Regions from separate parts of the Kitasatospora sp. NPDC048298 genome, predicted to be linked through region 2. Evidence: riboswitches for the same ligand, from Rfam matches in the RefSeq annotation. Region 2 holds a riboswitch; the other holds the start of a gene.
The links. Region 2 has a riboswitch for glycine ahead of gcvT (glycine cleavage system aminomethyltransferase GcvT). Riboswitches for the same ligand answer to the same signal wherever they lie in the genome.
Positions count from the first base shown of each region.

Region 1: another riboswitch for glycine. It lies ahead of gcvP (aminomethyl-transferring glycine dehydrogenase); the one in region 2 lies ahead of gcvT (glycine cleavage system aminomethyltransferase GcvT).

Region 1 covers NZ_JBICYZ010000023.1:13,061-20,479, forward strand. Annotated here, with positions in the region: gene ACGF0D_RS18695 (MFS transporter) at 1-626, opposite strand, end outside; gene ACGF0D_RS18700 (PRC and DUF2382 domain-containing protein) at 786-1,922, opposite strand; glycine riboswitch at 2,150-2,253, shown strand; gene gcvP (aminomethyl-transferring glycine dehydrogenase) at 2,491-5,391, shown strand; gene ACGF0D_RS18710 (DUF5999 family protein) at 5,513-5,704, opposite strand; gene ACGF0D_RS18715 (hypothetical protein) at 6,130-6,702, opposite strand; gene ACGF0D_RS18720 (glutamate--cysteine ligase) at 7,080-7,419, shown strand, end outside.
Region 2 covers NZ_JBICYZ010000002.1:38,214-45,632, reverse strand. Annotated here, with positions in the region: gene ACGF0D_RS01445 (L-serine ammonia-lyase) at 1-90, opposite strand, end outside; gene glyA (serine hydroxymethyltransferase) at 261-1,541, opposite strand; gene gcvH (glycine cleavage system protein GcvH) at 1,620-1,994, opposite strand; gene gcvT (glycine cleavage system aminomethyltransferase GcvT) at 2,095-3,216, opposite strand; glycine riboswitch at 3,446-3,547, opposite strand; gene ACGF0D_RS01425 (enhanced serine sensitivity protein SseB C-terminal domain-containing protein) at 3,829-4,632, shown strand; gene ACGF0D_RS01420 (enhanced serine sensitivity protein SseB C-terminal domain-containing protein) at 4,750-5,688, shown strand; gene ACGF0D_RS01415 (ABC transporter permease) at 6,134-7,123, shown strand; gene ACGF0D_RS01410 (ABC transporter substrate-binding protein) at 7,214-7,419, shown strand, end outside.

The sequences.
Region 1 (7,419 bases), on a different contig from region 2:
GCGCCCAGCGGGTCGGCGCCGCCCTCCTTGTCGGTGACCGGGTCGGTCGGCACGCGGAAGGCGACCAGGGCGATGGCGATCAGGCCGAAGACCAGGCCCATCCAGAAGATCGACTTGTAGTCCCAGTGCTCCAGCAGGAGACCGGTGGCGACCAGGCCGAGGCCGGAGCCGACGCCCATCGAGGCGCTGATGGCGGCGACGCCGCCGGTCACCTTCTGCTTGGGCAGCTCGTCACGGACGATGCTGATCGCGAGCGGCAGGACACCGCCGCCGGCGCCCTGGAGGACACGGGCGACGACCAGCCAGGTGAAGGAGTGGGTGCTGACCGCCAGCGCCGAACCGGCGACCAGGCCGGCCAGCGAGATCAGCAGCATCGGCTTACGGCCCCGGAGGTCGCCGAAACGGCCCAGGAGGGGAGTCAGCACGGCTGCGGAGAGCAGGTTGGCGGTCATCAGCCAGGTGATGCTGGAGGCGGAGACGCTCAGTTCCTTGGCCAGCGAGGGCAGGATCGGGACGACCGCGGTCTGCACCACGCTGAACGACAGCATCGCCAGGATGAGGGCCGGCAGGACCCGGGCGCTGCTCTGCTTCTCGGCCGCGGTGGTGGGCTGTGGTGCCTCACTCACGGTTGCTTCCTCCCGTACATAGTGAATGAACTGAAGTAACCATGCAGGGAGATACTTCAGAGTGTCAAATATCGAGTGGTTAAGCTTTGGCAAAGTCGAAGGGTCGGGTACGCGACAAGGGCCCCGGACGGTGTCCGGGGCCCTTGCTGGTGGGGGCGGTCAGGCGAGCGGGCGTGCTGGGGCCGGGCGGGGGGTGTCGGGAGTGAAGGCGGACGGTGGGGTGTGGGGGTTCGTGGTGTCGTGGACCTCGACGTGCTCGCGACGGAGTTCCTCCCGGATCACCTCCTCGGTCGTGTACCGCTCGACGACCAGGCGGATCCGCTCGACGGGCGCGAGGTACTTGCGGGCCACCGCACGTTCCTCACGGAGAGTGACCTCCTGGACGGTCTCGGCGATCTCCTTGTCGGTGAGCGTGGCGCGCTCGGCCTCGCTGATCGGCGTCCGCTCGACCCGGACGCGCTCGCGGACCACCGGAACGCGGCGCTCGACCTGTTCGGTCGTCACGTACTTGCGCAGCTTCGCGGTGCCGAGGACGTGCCACTCGGTGGTGACCTCCAGCCGCTCCTCGCGGCAGGTGATCTCGACCGGGCTGCTCGGGGCGGCCGTGGGGGTGCCCGAGTGCGCGGTGGCGGTCGTGGTGGCCGCCGCCGGGGTGGGCATGGGGGCGGGCTGCGACTGCTTCGGTTCCATGGCGGGTGCGGCGGGGGCGGGCGCCGCCGTCGGCGGGGTGGCGGCCGCGGGGGTGCCGGGGGTCCGGGTGTCGGCCTCCGGGGCGGTCCTGGCGCTGTCGGGGGTGACGGGCGTGGCGGCGGCAGCGGGGGGCCTCGCCGGGGCGTGCTCGGGGGATCGCTCGGGGCTGTGGAAGGTGAGTGGCTTGGCCGGGGCCGCGGCGGTCGTGGTGGCGGCGGCAGCGGCCGCCGTGGTGCCGAAGTCGAGGTCGGGCTGCTTGGCCCGGCTCCCGTTCCCGTGTGGACGGCTGTCCATCGGGGTGTCGAGCCCGTAGTAGCGGTAGAGCTGGAGCTCCTGGGCGGGGGACAGGTGCTGGCCGACGCCGAAGTCCGGTGACTCCTTCACCAGCGACTTGTCGTACGGCACCCGCAGTTCGTCGCCCGCGAACTCGCTGGTGGTCAGCGGGACGAAGGCGTCCCGGCCGAAGATGCCGGTCCGGACCGCGGCCCACTCGGGCCGGCCGGTGGCGTCGTCCAGGTAGACCTCGTCGACCGTGCCGATCTTGTCTCCGTTGCGGTCGACGGCCTTGTGACCGATGAGGTCCCGGGGGTCGATGTCGGTCTGCACTTCTTTCCTCCCGCGTGCGCTGGGCCTGCGGAACTCCCGCAGCAGGGCGGCCGGAGCACCCGTCCCGTCCGCCACTTCACACCAAATGCCATGAATCGGACGGGCGCGAGCGGGGTGCGCCGGACGGGGTCGTGCGATCGGCCGTCCGGGGGACGCGCGTAGACCTCGAGTGACCCGACGCACCCGTGATCGGGAGGCCTCCCGCTGGTACCCTGGGCGGCGACCGCAGAGCCCGCTCGGGAGAGTCTCCGACAACGAAAACCGCTGGTCGGGGCGCCGAAGGAGCAACTCCTCCCCGGAATCTCTCAGGCATCCGTACCGTGTGGGGTAGGTCACTCTGGAAAGCAGGGCAGGAGCGTCGGCACGGAAGCCGGCGATCACCACCCTCACCGACGGTGCAAGCCGGCGGAGCGCCCACAGCGCCCCGTGCGGGTGAAGCTCTCAGGTCCCGATGACAGAGGGGGAGGCCTGTCGGGTCCGCCCGCCCAGGTTTGTCCGCCGCCCGCAGCGGCGAGGCCGGCCGGCGTGCGTACCCCCGCCGGTCCGTGACCAGGAGGCCTCGACCACCATGAACGCCCAGCCGAACGCGGGACGCCCCACCGGCGCCTCGACCCTCACCGAGCTTGAGCTGGCCAGTCCCTTCGAGAACCGCCACATCGGCCCCGACGCCGCCGCGCAGGAGAAGATGCTGGCGTCCGTCGGCTACGGCTCGCTGGACGAGCTCGCCGCCACCGCGGTGCCCGAGGCGATCCGTTCCATCACCGCCCTGGACCTGCCCGCGGGCCGGACCGAGGCCCAGGTCCTCGCCGAGCTGCGCGAGCTGGCCGACCGCAACCAGGTGCTCCAGCCGATGATCGGCCTGGGCTACTACGGCACCTTCACCCCGCCGGTGATCCTGCGCAACGTCATGGAGAACCCGGCCTGGTACACCGCCTACACCCCGTACCAGCCGGAGATCTCGCAGGGCCGCCTGGAGGCGCTGCTCAACTTCCAGACCCTGGTCTCCGACCTGACCGGCCTGTCGACCTCCGGCGCCTCGCTGCTGGACGAGGGCACCGCGGCCGCCGAGGCGATGGCGCTCGCCCGCCGTGTCACCAAGGTCAAGGGCGGTGTCTTCCTGGTCGACGCCGAGACCCTGCCGCAGACCCTCGCGGTGATCAACACCCGCGCCGTGCCGACCGGTGTCGAGGTCGTCGTCGCCGACCTGTCCGAGGGCATCCCGGCCGAGATCGCCGAGCGCGGCGTCTTCGGCGTGCTGCTCCAGTACCCGGGTGCCACCGGTGTGGTCCGCGACCTCGCCCCGGTGATCGAGCAGGCGCACGGCCTGGGCGCGATCGTCGCCGTCGCCGCCGACCTGCTGGCACTGACCCTGCTCAAGTCCCCGGGCGCGCTGGGCGCCGACATCGCCTGCGGCACCACGCAGCGCTTCGGTGTGCCGATGGGCTTCGGCGGCCCGCACGCCGGCTACCTGTCGGTGCGTACCGAGTACGCCCGCTCGCTGCCCGGCCGCCTGGTCGGCGTCTCCGTCGACGCCGACGGCAACCGCGCCTACCGCCTGGCGCTGCAGACCCGCGAGCAGCACATCCGCCGCGAGAAGGCCACCAGCAACATCTGCACCGCCCAGGTGCTGCTCGCCGTGATGGCCTCGATGTACGCCGTCTACCACGGCCCGGACGGCCTGGCCGACATCGCCCGCCGCACCCACCGCTACGCCGCCGCCCTCGCCGAGGGCCTGCGGGCCGGCGGCGTCGAGCTGCTGCACGGCGAGTTCTTCGACACCGTCACCGCCGTCGTCCCGGGCCGCGCCGCCGAGATCGCCGCCGCCGCCCGCGCCAACGGCATCAACGTGTACCAGGACGGCGAGGACCGGATCTCCGTCTCCACCGACGAGACCACCACCCGCGAGCACCTGGCCGGCGTCTGGGCCGCGTTCGGCGTTCCCGCCGGCGAGGTCGCCGAGGCCGCCGAGACGCTGCCCGCCGCGCTGCTGCGCGAGGACGAGTACCTGACCCACCCGGTCTTCCACAGCCACCGCTCGGAGACCGCCATGCTGCGCTACCTGCGCCGCCTGTCGGACCGGGACTACGCGCTGGACCGCGGCATGATCCCGCTGGGCTCCTGCACCATGAAGCTCAACGCGACCACCGAGATGGAGGCGGTGACCTGGCCGGAGTTCGGCCAGATGCACCCCTTCGCGCCGATCGACCAGGCCCAGGGCTTCCTGACCCTGATCCGCCAGCTGGAGCAGCAGCTGGTCGAGGTGACCGGCTACGACGCCGTGTCGATCCAGCCGAACGCGGGTTCCCAGGGCGAGTTCGCCGGTCTGCTGGCCGTGCGCGCCTACCACCACGCCAACGGCGACACCCAGCGCGACGTCTGCCTGATCCCGTCCTCGGCGCACGGCACCAACGCGGCCTCCGCGGTGATGGCCGGCATGCGCGTGGTCGTGGTGAAGACCCTGGCCGACGGCGACGTGGACGTCGAGGACCTGAAGGCCAAGATCGAGCAGCACCGCGACAACCTCGCCGTGCTGATGGTCACCTACCCGTCCACCCACGGCGTGTACGAGACCCAGATCACCGACATCTGCGCCCTGGTGCACGAGGCCGGCGGCCAGGTCTACGTGGACGGCGCCAACCTGAACGCCCTGGTCGGCCTGGCCAAGCCGGGCAAGTTCGGCGCGGACGTCTCGCACCTGAACCTGCACAAGACCTTCTGCATCCCGCACGGCGGCGGCGGCCCGGGCGTCGGCCCGGTCGCGGTGCGCGCCCACCTGGCGCCGTACCTGCCGAACCACCCGCTGCAGGCGGAGGCCGGCCCGGCCACCGGTGTCGGCCCGGTCTCGGCCGCGCCGTGGGGCTCGGCGGCCATCCTGCCGATCTCCTGGGCGTACGTCCGGCTGATGGGCGGCGAGGGCCTCAAGCACGCGACCCAGGTCGCGGTGCTGAACGCCAACTACATCGCCAAGCGCCTGGCACCGCACTTCCCGGTGCTCTACACCGGCCCGGGCGGGCTGGTCGCGCACGAGTGCATCATCGACCTGCGTCCGCTGACCAAGGAGACGGGCGTGACGGTGGACGACATCGCCAAGCGCCTGGTCGACTACGGCTTCCACGCGCCGACGATGTCCTTCCCGGTGGCCGGCACGCTGATGATCGAGCCGACCGAGTCCGAGGACCTGCACGAGATCGACCGGTTCTGCGACGCGATGATCACCATCCGCGCCGAGATCGACAAGGTCGGCTCGGGCGAGTGGGCGGCCGACGACAACCCGCTGCGCAACGCCCCGCACACCGCCGCCACGCTGGCCGGCGACTGGGCGCACGGCTACTCGCGGCAGGAGGCCGTCTTCCCGGCGGGCGTGAACCCGGCGGACAAGTACTGGCCGCCGGTCAGCCGGATCGACGGCGCGTACGGCGACCGCAACCTGGTCTGCTCCTGCCCGCCGCTGGACGAGTACGGCGTCTGACCGGACCGGGCCCGCAGGCCCGGATCGGACGGCAGGGCCCCGGCGGAGTCTTCCGCCGGGGCCCTGCCCGTTTCGCCGGCCGAGTCGGCGGCTGCCCCCGCCGTCCGGCCGGACCGTTCGGTCAGGCCGCGTGGGCGACGGGACGGCGCGGGGCGATCACCCGGCCGTCGGGCAGCAGTTCTCCGGTGTCCTCGAACAGGACGACGCCGTTGCAGAGCAGGCTCCAGCCCTGCTCCGGGTGGCGGGCCACCGAGACGGCCGCCTCGCGGTCCTCGGACTCGGCCGACGGGCACTCAGGACGGTGCTGGCACATACGCGTACCCTCGCTTCGCTCTGCGATCCTCCCCGTGATGCGGTCGCCGGAGGTGGTGCCGTCCGGGACCGCCGCGGTGGTCGGATCCTGTCCGCACGCCGGCCAAGTGTGGACCGGCGCTCAAGTGGGTAGGACAGGTGGTCCTTCCACGCTGGTTCCCAGTGTCGGCATCCTGGGACCCGCGCGCAGGGTTTTCGTGACATGCGCCACAACTCCCGGGTAGAGATCACCCGTTCAGGTGGGGCCGACGGGAAAGAGCGCACCAGTGGGTCAGCCGGAGCATGACCCGATGGGGCCATGCCGGATGGTCCGAGCGGGTGGTCGCCGTTCGGGTGAGGGCCCGCGGGCGCACGGGCGCACGGGCGCGGGCAGGGGTGGGGGCCGCCGGGCGGGTGGGCCCGGCGGCCCGTGGGGCACCGGCCGGGTCAGGAGGAGCCGAGCAGCAGCGGCCTGGCGAGCGGGGCGCGGGCGAGCAGCGGCAGCAGTTCGGCGGCCGGGCGGGCGCGGTGCGCGGTGACGCCGAGCGGGGCCGGGGCGAGGGGGATCAGCAGGTCGGCGGCCGGGCCGCCGTCGGGGCTGTGCAGCCAGAGCGCCGTGGCGTACTGGCCGGGGAAGGTCAGCAGTCGGGGCTGCCGGCGGGTCCGGGAGTTCTGGGCGAGCTGCCAGGCCTCGCGCAGTGCCCGGACCGTCGAGTCGAGGTAGGGGCCCGCGGTGAAGTGGGAGAAGCTGTGGCCCTCGGCGCTCTGCACCACCTCGGCGGCGGCGGCCACCTCGGGCCCGTCCTTGATCAGGAAGCGCCAGCCGGTGCGGCGGGCGGCCGGGAGTTCCGGGCGCGGGCCGTTCAGGACGTGCACCGCGAGCGGGTGGGCGGGGAGCAGTGGGCCGGTCGGATGGCGCAGTGCTGCGGCGGCGGGCTGGCGCAGCGCGGTCTCCGAGTCGAGCGCGCCCAGGACCGCGCGCAGCGCGCTCGGCGGGGGCTGGGGGGTTTGCAGAGTCATGGCGGGTCCGCCTCTCCAAGCGAGATCGGCGTGCGAGTGCGTCATACCGGCGTGGCGAGGCGACGCGTCTTCGGTGACGGGGCCCGGCCGTGTCCGGTTGTGCAGGATCGCGGAGCCGGCACGGTCGCCGCCGTCGACGAGGGCTTCTGGGCGGGGCGGACCGGCCGGAGCGCTGTGCCAATTCGAACAGGTGCGCAGGGTGATCTGTTTATCACAGGCTGTGGTGCCGGGCAAGTCTACAGTTCGTCTGATTTTCCGTCAGATGCCTTGCAATGCAAGCCAGTACAAGCGTTCGGGTATCGATCTTCGAGGTGGGCATGATGCTTGCACGGTCGGTCGACCGGGTGCTCGACGGGGTGGCTCTGGAGGAGGGGACCGTGGGCGAGAAGGTCGTGGCTACTCGGGCGGAACTGGCGGACCGGCAGCAGTACCGGCGCAAGCTCCACACGTGTCTCGAAACACTCGGACGGATGATCCGGGAGGACCGCTTCGACCGTCCGCGGGCGGTGATGGGCCTGGAGATCGAGCTCAACCTGGCCGACGAGCAGGGCCTGCCGGCCATGAACAACGCGCAGGTGCTGAGCGCGATCGGCTCCAGCGACTTCCAGACCGAACTGGGCCGCTTCAACATCGAGGTCAACATCACGCCCCACCGGCTCTGCGGGCACGTCTTCGAGGAACTGCGCGAGGAGATCGACACCGGGCTGCGCTACGCCG
Region 2 (7,419 bases):
GAACATCCGGGCGGCGCGCATCGGGCCCACGGTGTGGGAGCTCGACGGGCCGATGCCGATGGAGAAGAGGTCGAAGACGCTGATGGCCACGGGGGACGTCCTTGTCTGGTCTCGTGGAAGGACTTGCAGGCAGGGGAGGGCTGACACGGGACGGGGCACCGCACGCACTGTCCAGTGTGCGCGGTGCCCCGGGGTCCCCAGGTACGCCGGCGGGGTGAGGCCGGTCACCTGTTCCTGAGCCCGACCGGGCCCTGGAAGGACTACTCCTGGTTGCCCAGGTTGGGGTACAGCGGGTACTTGTCGGCCAGGGCGGTGACCCGGGCCTTGAGGGCGGCGGCGACGGTCTCGTCGAAGGCGGGCTTGAGCGCCTCGGCGATGATGTCGGCGACCTCGCGGAAGTCCTCGGCCTGGAAGCCGCGGGTGGCCAGGGCCGGGGTGCCGATGCGCAGGCCCGAGGTGACCATCGGCGGGCGCGGGTCGTTCGGGATCGCGTTGCGGTTGACGGTGATGCCGACCTCGTGCAGCCGGTCCTCGGCCTGCTGGCCGTCGAGCTGGCTGTTGCGCAGGTCGACCAGGACCAGGTGGACGTCGGTGCCGCCGGACAGCACGCTGGCGCCGGCCTCGGCCACGTCGGCCTGGAGCAGGCGCTCGGCGAGGATGCGGGCGCCGTCCAGGGTACGCTGCTGGCGCTCCTTGAACTCCTCCGAGGCCGCGACCTTGAAGGCGACCGCCTTGCCGGCGATCACGTGCTCCAGCGGGCCGCCCTGCTGACCGGGGAAGACCGCGGAGTTGATCTTCTTGGCGAACTCGGCCTTGGACAGGATGACGCCGCCGCGCGGGCCGCCCAGGGTCTTGTGGGTGGTGGTGGTGACCACGTCCGCGTAGGGCACCGGGTTCGGGTGCAGCCCGGCGGCCACCAGGCCGGCGAAGTGCGCCATGTCCACCATGAGCAGCGCGCCGACCTCGTCGGCGATCCGGCGGAACGCGGCGAAGTCGAGCTGGCGCGGGTAGGCCGACCAGCCGGCGATGATCAGCTTCGGCTGGTGCTCCTTGGCGAGGCGCTCGACCTCGGCCATGTCGACCTGGCCGGTCTTCTCGTCCACGTGGTACGCGGCCACGTTGTAGAGCTTGCCGGAGAAGTTGATCTTCATGCCGTGGGTCAGGTGGCCACCGTGGGCCAGGCTCAGGCCCAGGATGGTGTCGCCCGGCTGGATCAGCGCGAACATCGCGGCGGCGTTGGCCTGCGCGCCCGAGTGCGGCTGGACGTTGGCGTGCTCGGCGCCGAACAGGGCCTTGATGCGGTCGATCGCGATCTGCTCGACCACGTCGACGTGCTCGCACCCGCCGTAGTAGCGGCGGCCGGGGTAGCCCTCCGCGTACTTGTTGGTGAGGACCGAACCCTGCGCCTCCATGACCGCCACCGGGGCGAAGTTCTCGGAGGCGATCATCTCCAGGGTGGTCTGCTGGCGGTGCAGCTCGGCGTCGACCGCGGCGGCGATCTCCGGGTCGAGGGCGTGCAGGGACTGGTTGAGAACCGTCATGGTGTGGTCTTCCCGGTGGAGGAGAGCGGAGGGACGGTGGGGGCGGGCCGGCGAGCGGCCCGCCCGGTCACGGGCTGGTCAGCCGCCGATGAAGGCGGTGTACTCGTCCGCGCTGAGCAGCGTGTCGGTGGCCTCGACGCGCACCTTGAACAGCCAGGCGTTCCCGAACGGGTCCGCGTTCACGGAGGCCGGGTCGTCGATGACGTCCTGGTTGATCTCGGTGACCTCGCCGGTGGCCGGGGAGAACAGGTCGCTGACCGACTTGGTGGACTCCAGCTCGCCGCAGGTCTCACCGGCGGTCACGGTGTCGCCGACCGCGGGCAGCTGCACGTAGACGATGTCACCGAGCGCGGTGGCGGCGTGCTCGGTGATGCCGACCGTGGAGACACCGTCCTCGGCGGCCGTCAGCCACTCGTGCTCCTTGGTGTACTGCAGGTGCTGGGGGTTGCTCATGGCGTCATTCTCCAGGATGGGAAGCGGGCACGACGAAGCGGGCCGCCGCGCGGACGGCTGCGACGTGCGTGTATGGGAAAAACGGGGGCGGGACGAAGACTCAGCGGGCGCGCTTGTAGAACGGCAGCGCCACGACCTGGACGGGCTCGTGCTTGCCGCGGACGTCCACCGCGACGGTGGTGCCGGGCTCCGCGTGGGCGGCGTCGACGTAGGCCATCGCGATCGGCTGGCCGAGCGTCGGGGACGGCGCGCCGGAGGTGATCCGGCCGATCGGCTCGCCCTCGGTGGAGACCACGGTGTACTCGGCGCGCGGCACCCGCTTGCCCTCGGAGACCAGGCCGACCAGCTTCTTCGGCGGGTTGGTCTCGGCCGCGGCGGCGGCCTGCTCCAGCGCCTTGCGGCCGACGAAGGCGCCCTCGTTGGTGGTCTTGTCGAAGCGGACGACCCGGCCCAGGCCGGCGTCGAACGGGGTCAGGTCGGTGGACAGCTCGTGCCCGTACAGCGGCATGCCGGCCTCCAGGCGCAGCGTGTCGCGGCAGGACAGGCCGCACGGGATCAGGCCGTGGCCCTCGCCGGCGGCGGTAAGCGCCTGCCAGACGGGCTCGGCGTCGACCGGGTGGCAGAAGATCTCGAAGCCGTCCTCGCCGGTGTAGCCGGTGCGGGCGAGCAGCACGTCGCGGCCGGCCACCTGGGCCGGGAGGATCGCGTAGTACTTCAGGCCGGGCAGGTCGGCGTCGGTGGTCTTCGCCAGGATGCCGGTGGCCTCCGGGCCCTGGACGGCGATCAGCGCGTAGGTGTCGCGGTCGTCGGTGACGACGGCGTCGAAGCCCTTGGCGCGGGCGATCAGCTCGTCGAGGACCAGCTGGGCGTTCGAGGCGTTGGCGACGACCAGGAAGGCGTCCTCGCGCAGGCGGTAGACGATCAGGTCGTCCAGGATGCCGCCGTCCTCGGCGCAGATCATGGTGTAGCGGGCGCGCAGCACGCCGAGCGCGGAGACGAAGCCGACCAGCGCGTGGTCCAGCATCTCGCCGGCCTGCGGGCCGGTGACGGTGATCTCGCCCATGTGCGAGAGGTCGAACAGGCCGGCCTTGGTGCGGACGGCGAGGTGCTCCTCGCGCTCGCTGCCGTAGCGCAGCGGCATGTCCCAGCCGGCGAAGTCGGTCATGGTCGCGCCGAGGGCGCGGTGCAGCGCGTCGAGCGCGGTCAGGCGGAGGGACGACATGGCCAGGAACTCCTCGGTCGGGGCACTCAGGGGTGCACGCACCGGATCGGACCCGCTCGGGGGCCGACCCTGCGCGCGGGCATGCGGCGGCGTGGGTCTCCCCATCTGTCGTCGAACCTGAGAGCTTCACCGCCCGCCGCCCGCAGCCGTTTCCAGCTTGGGGGACAGCATGACGGCTTGCACCGTGGGTGGGCACACGACATGGCCGTGCGCCGCTTTCCAGATGTGCCTAACCCGTGCGGTAGGGGTGCCTGAGAGATTCCGGGGAGGACTTGCTCCTTCGGCGCCGGCTGTGCCTGAGCGGCACTCCGGGCTCTCCCGCGCGGGTTCGAGCGGCCGGTGTGGAGTTGTAGGGGCCCGCGGCGCATGCCGTCGGACGGGCACATCATGGCACGTCCCGGGCGACGAGGGGAGGGGGGACCCGGTCACACCGCGCGGTATCCGGACACGGGCCCCGGACGGCACCCGAACACGAGGCCGGGGTACGCCCGAGGCCGGGCCCCGGACAGCACCCGAACACGAGCCCTAAAGAGGAAGGCCCCGGGGCCCTAGACTGCTGCGCGTCGGCGCAGCAGTGGGCGGCCGACCAGCAGAGGGCGGAATCGGCGGCGCATGGGGTACCCGGTGGAGCAGCAGCAGGGGTGGGGCGGACCGGAGGAGGCGCCGGCGGGTGGCTCCTGGCCGGCCAACGAGCTGGAGCAGGTGCTGACCGCGGCCCTGGGGGACCCGGGCGCGACGCCGCGGGTGATCGAGGTGCTGGCGCGCAGCCAGGTGTGGGTGCCGCTGCCGGCCGGGGCCGACCCGCAGGGGCAGTCGCTGGACCTGCCGACCATCGAGCTGGGCGGCGACCCGTACGTGCCGGTGTTCTCCTCGCAGGAGGTGTTCCTCCAGCAGGCGCCGGGGATGGCCTTCGCGATCGCGCCGGTGTGGGAGTTCGCCCGCGGGCTGCCGCTGGGCCTGGGCATCGCGGTGAACCCGGAGGCGGCGGTGGGCATACCGGTGCCGCCGCAGGGGGTCGCCGAGCTGCGCCGCGGTCCGCGCGCGGACCGCTGGGAGGGCGCCGGCGACGCGTCGGAGCCGACCGGCGGGCGGGTGGCGCTGCGCGAGCCGGTGCCGGGCGAGGACCCGGAGCACTTCCTGGCCGCCTGCCGGAGCGAACTGTCCGCGCTGCCCGGGGTGCTGACCGCCCGCAGGGCGCTGGCCAGCATCGAGGGCGAGCCGACCGTGATGTTCGTGGGCGTCCAGCTGGACGCGGCGGCACCGGCCGATCCGGCCGCGGTGAACGAGGCACTCGGGCGAGCCCTGGGAACCGCGCCGCTGCCCGGCGGCGTCCACCTCGTACTGCTCGACCTCGCCGACGACCCGGTGGTCGAGTGGCTGCTCACCCGGGTACAGCCGTTCTACGCGCGGGTCTGAGCGGGGTCCGTATCAAAGGCACGTCGCCGTGGCGGTGGCCGGTGCCGCGCCATAGGGTGCGTGCAGACGGCCGACGGGTCGGCGGGTTGAGGGAAAGAGGCGCGGCGAGGTGGGCGCATGAGTGCGGGAACGGGAGCGGGCGGTGTGCCGGGGCCCTGGGGCCAGGCACCGGCCGGGCGCCCGGGAGCTGATCCCGGCGCGTTGGAGCGCGCCCTGCGCGACGTCGCGCCGGAGCGCTACGACGCGTACGAGCGGCTGCTGCACGCGCTGGCGGACGGTCAGGTCTGGATGCTGCTGTGGCACGGCACGCCGGGCAGCCCGGACGCCCAGTACGGGAACATGGAGATCAGCGGCCACGGCTACGCGCCGGCCGTCACCTCGTCCGAGCAGCTGACCGCCTCCGGCTGGGCGCGGGCCCACGAGGTGGTCTCGGGCCGGGAGATCGCGGCCTCGCTGTACCGCACCCGCTGGGGCCTGTGGCTCAACCCGCACGCGCCCGGCGGCGGCGTCGGGGTGCCCTGGGCGGACCTCCGGCGGATCGCCGCGGGCCTGGACCGGCTGCCGGCGGGGCCGTTGAAGCTGAGCGAGCCGCAGCTGAACGCCCAGCCGTTCTTCGCGCTGCTGGAGCGGCAGGCCGTCGAGGTGCGCCCGGTGCGGGCGCTGCGCCGGGCCTGGGTGCAGCCCGCGGTGGGGGAGCCGTACCTGGCCATCGGCCTTGACCTGTACGAGAGTTCGCCGCCGGCCGTGGAGGCGGTGCGGGCGCTGATGCAGCGCGCGATCGCGGTGGCCCCGGAGGGGCTCGCGGTGTCCACGGTGGCGATGTCGGACGAGTACGACCCGGTGGCGCTGTGGATGCGCGCCAACGCGCGGCCGTTCTTCGACCGGGAGGCGGGGCGCCCGCCGACCGGCCCGTACCCGCCGGTGCCCCCGCCGCCGTACCCCGGGCAGTCGATGCCGGGCTACGCGTACGGCACCCAGCCGCCGGCCCAGGGCTGGCAGCAGCAACAACAGCAACAGCCGCCGCAGCGGCCGTGGCCCGGTTACCCCGGGAACTGATCCCCAAAACCCATTCCGCGAAGCCGACTTGATTGTCCATCAAGTCGGCTTCGATGCTTTCCGGACGAATTTCCGGATGTGTGCTCCGGTCATCTTGACATGGCAGTAACAGCTATGTGAAGAGGTATATGCGGAAGATCGGGGAGGTGCATGTGCGCAGATCACAGTTGGGCATCTGTCGGTTGGCAGGGCTGGCGCAAGTCAGTTCGGATGGCAGAGAGTTCTGCGCAACGCACCGCGCGTGCTGGAACCCCACAAAGGTGAGCGCGCACGCCGACAGCCCCGCCCACGCGACGCCCATCCCGCGTGGTGGCAGTGCCCGTGCACCACTCACTGCCGTCAAGACCGCTCCTCCACAGCACTTCCGCACGTCCGCAGCCGCACCGCCGAAGCCGGCGACCGGCACCCGTGGGCCGGCCACCGTCGGCGAGGGGACCAACTGACCATGACCGCATCCGTGACCACCGCCGGGAACGAACCGGAGGCACCAGCCGCCGAGAGCCCGGCCAAGAAGATCGAGGGCCGCTCCCTCGGCCAGATCGCCTGGACCCGCTTCAAGCGGGACAAGGCCGCCGTCGCCGGCGGCGTCGTGGTGATCGTGCTGATCCTGCTCGCCCTGCTGGCGAAGCCGATCGAGTCGTTGTTCGGGCTCGACCCGGACGCCCTCCACCAGGACCTCCTGGACGCCGACCTCGGTGGTCTGCCGTTCGGTGACTGGGGCGGCATGAGCATGGACCACCCGCTCGGCATCGACCCGCTGCAGGGCCGTGACCTGCTCACCCGCGTCATCGAGGGCTCCTGGGTCTCCCTGCTGGTCGCCTTCGGCGCGACCGTCCTGTCCAACACCATCGGCACCGTGCTCGGCATCATGGCCGGCTACTACGGCGGTTGGGTCGACACCGTGATCAGCCGGGTGATGGACGTCTTCCTGGCGTTCCCGCTGCTGCTGTTCGCCATCGCGATCTCGACCTCGCTCCAGGGCGGCGCGTTCGGCCTGCACGGCCTGCCGCTGCACATCCTGGTGCTGATCTTCGTGATCGGCTTCTTCAACTGGCCCTACATGGGCCGGATCGTGCGCGGCCAGACGCTCTCGTTGCGCGAGCGCGAGTTCGTCCACGCGGCCCGCAGCCTGGGTGCCCGCGGCCCGTTCATCCTGTTCAAGGAACTGCTGCCCAACCTGGTCGGTCCGATCCTGGTCTACTCGACCCTGCTGATCCCGACCAACATCCTCTTCGAGGCCGGGCTGAGCTTCCTCGGCGTCGGCATCCAGCCCCCGCAGGCCTCCTGGGGCGGGATGCTCCAGGACGCGATCCGGTACTACCAGGTGGACCCCCAGTACATGGTGGTCCCCGGCCTGGCGATCTTCGTCACCGTGCTCGCCTTCAACCTGCTCGGCGACGGCCTGCGCGACGCCCTCGATCCCAAGAACAACTGACCGAGCGTCATCGAGCAGCCCTGAACGATCGACTGACCCCGTGTCAAGACCCTCCACCGCCTCCACATCCCCAAGGGGTTGATCTCACCCATGCGTAGGTCCCGTACCGTCGCCCTGACCGCGGCGGCTGCCGCCGCGGTCCTGGTCGTGACCGGTTGCACCAGCTCGTCGAAGAGCGGCGGCTCCTCCTCGGCCTCCGGCTCCGCCGGGGGCGGCGCCAACGCGGCCACCAAGAGCATCGTCAACGCCTCGGACAAGAAGGGCGGGACGGTGACCTTCGAGATGAAGGGCACCCC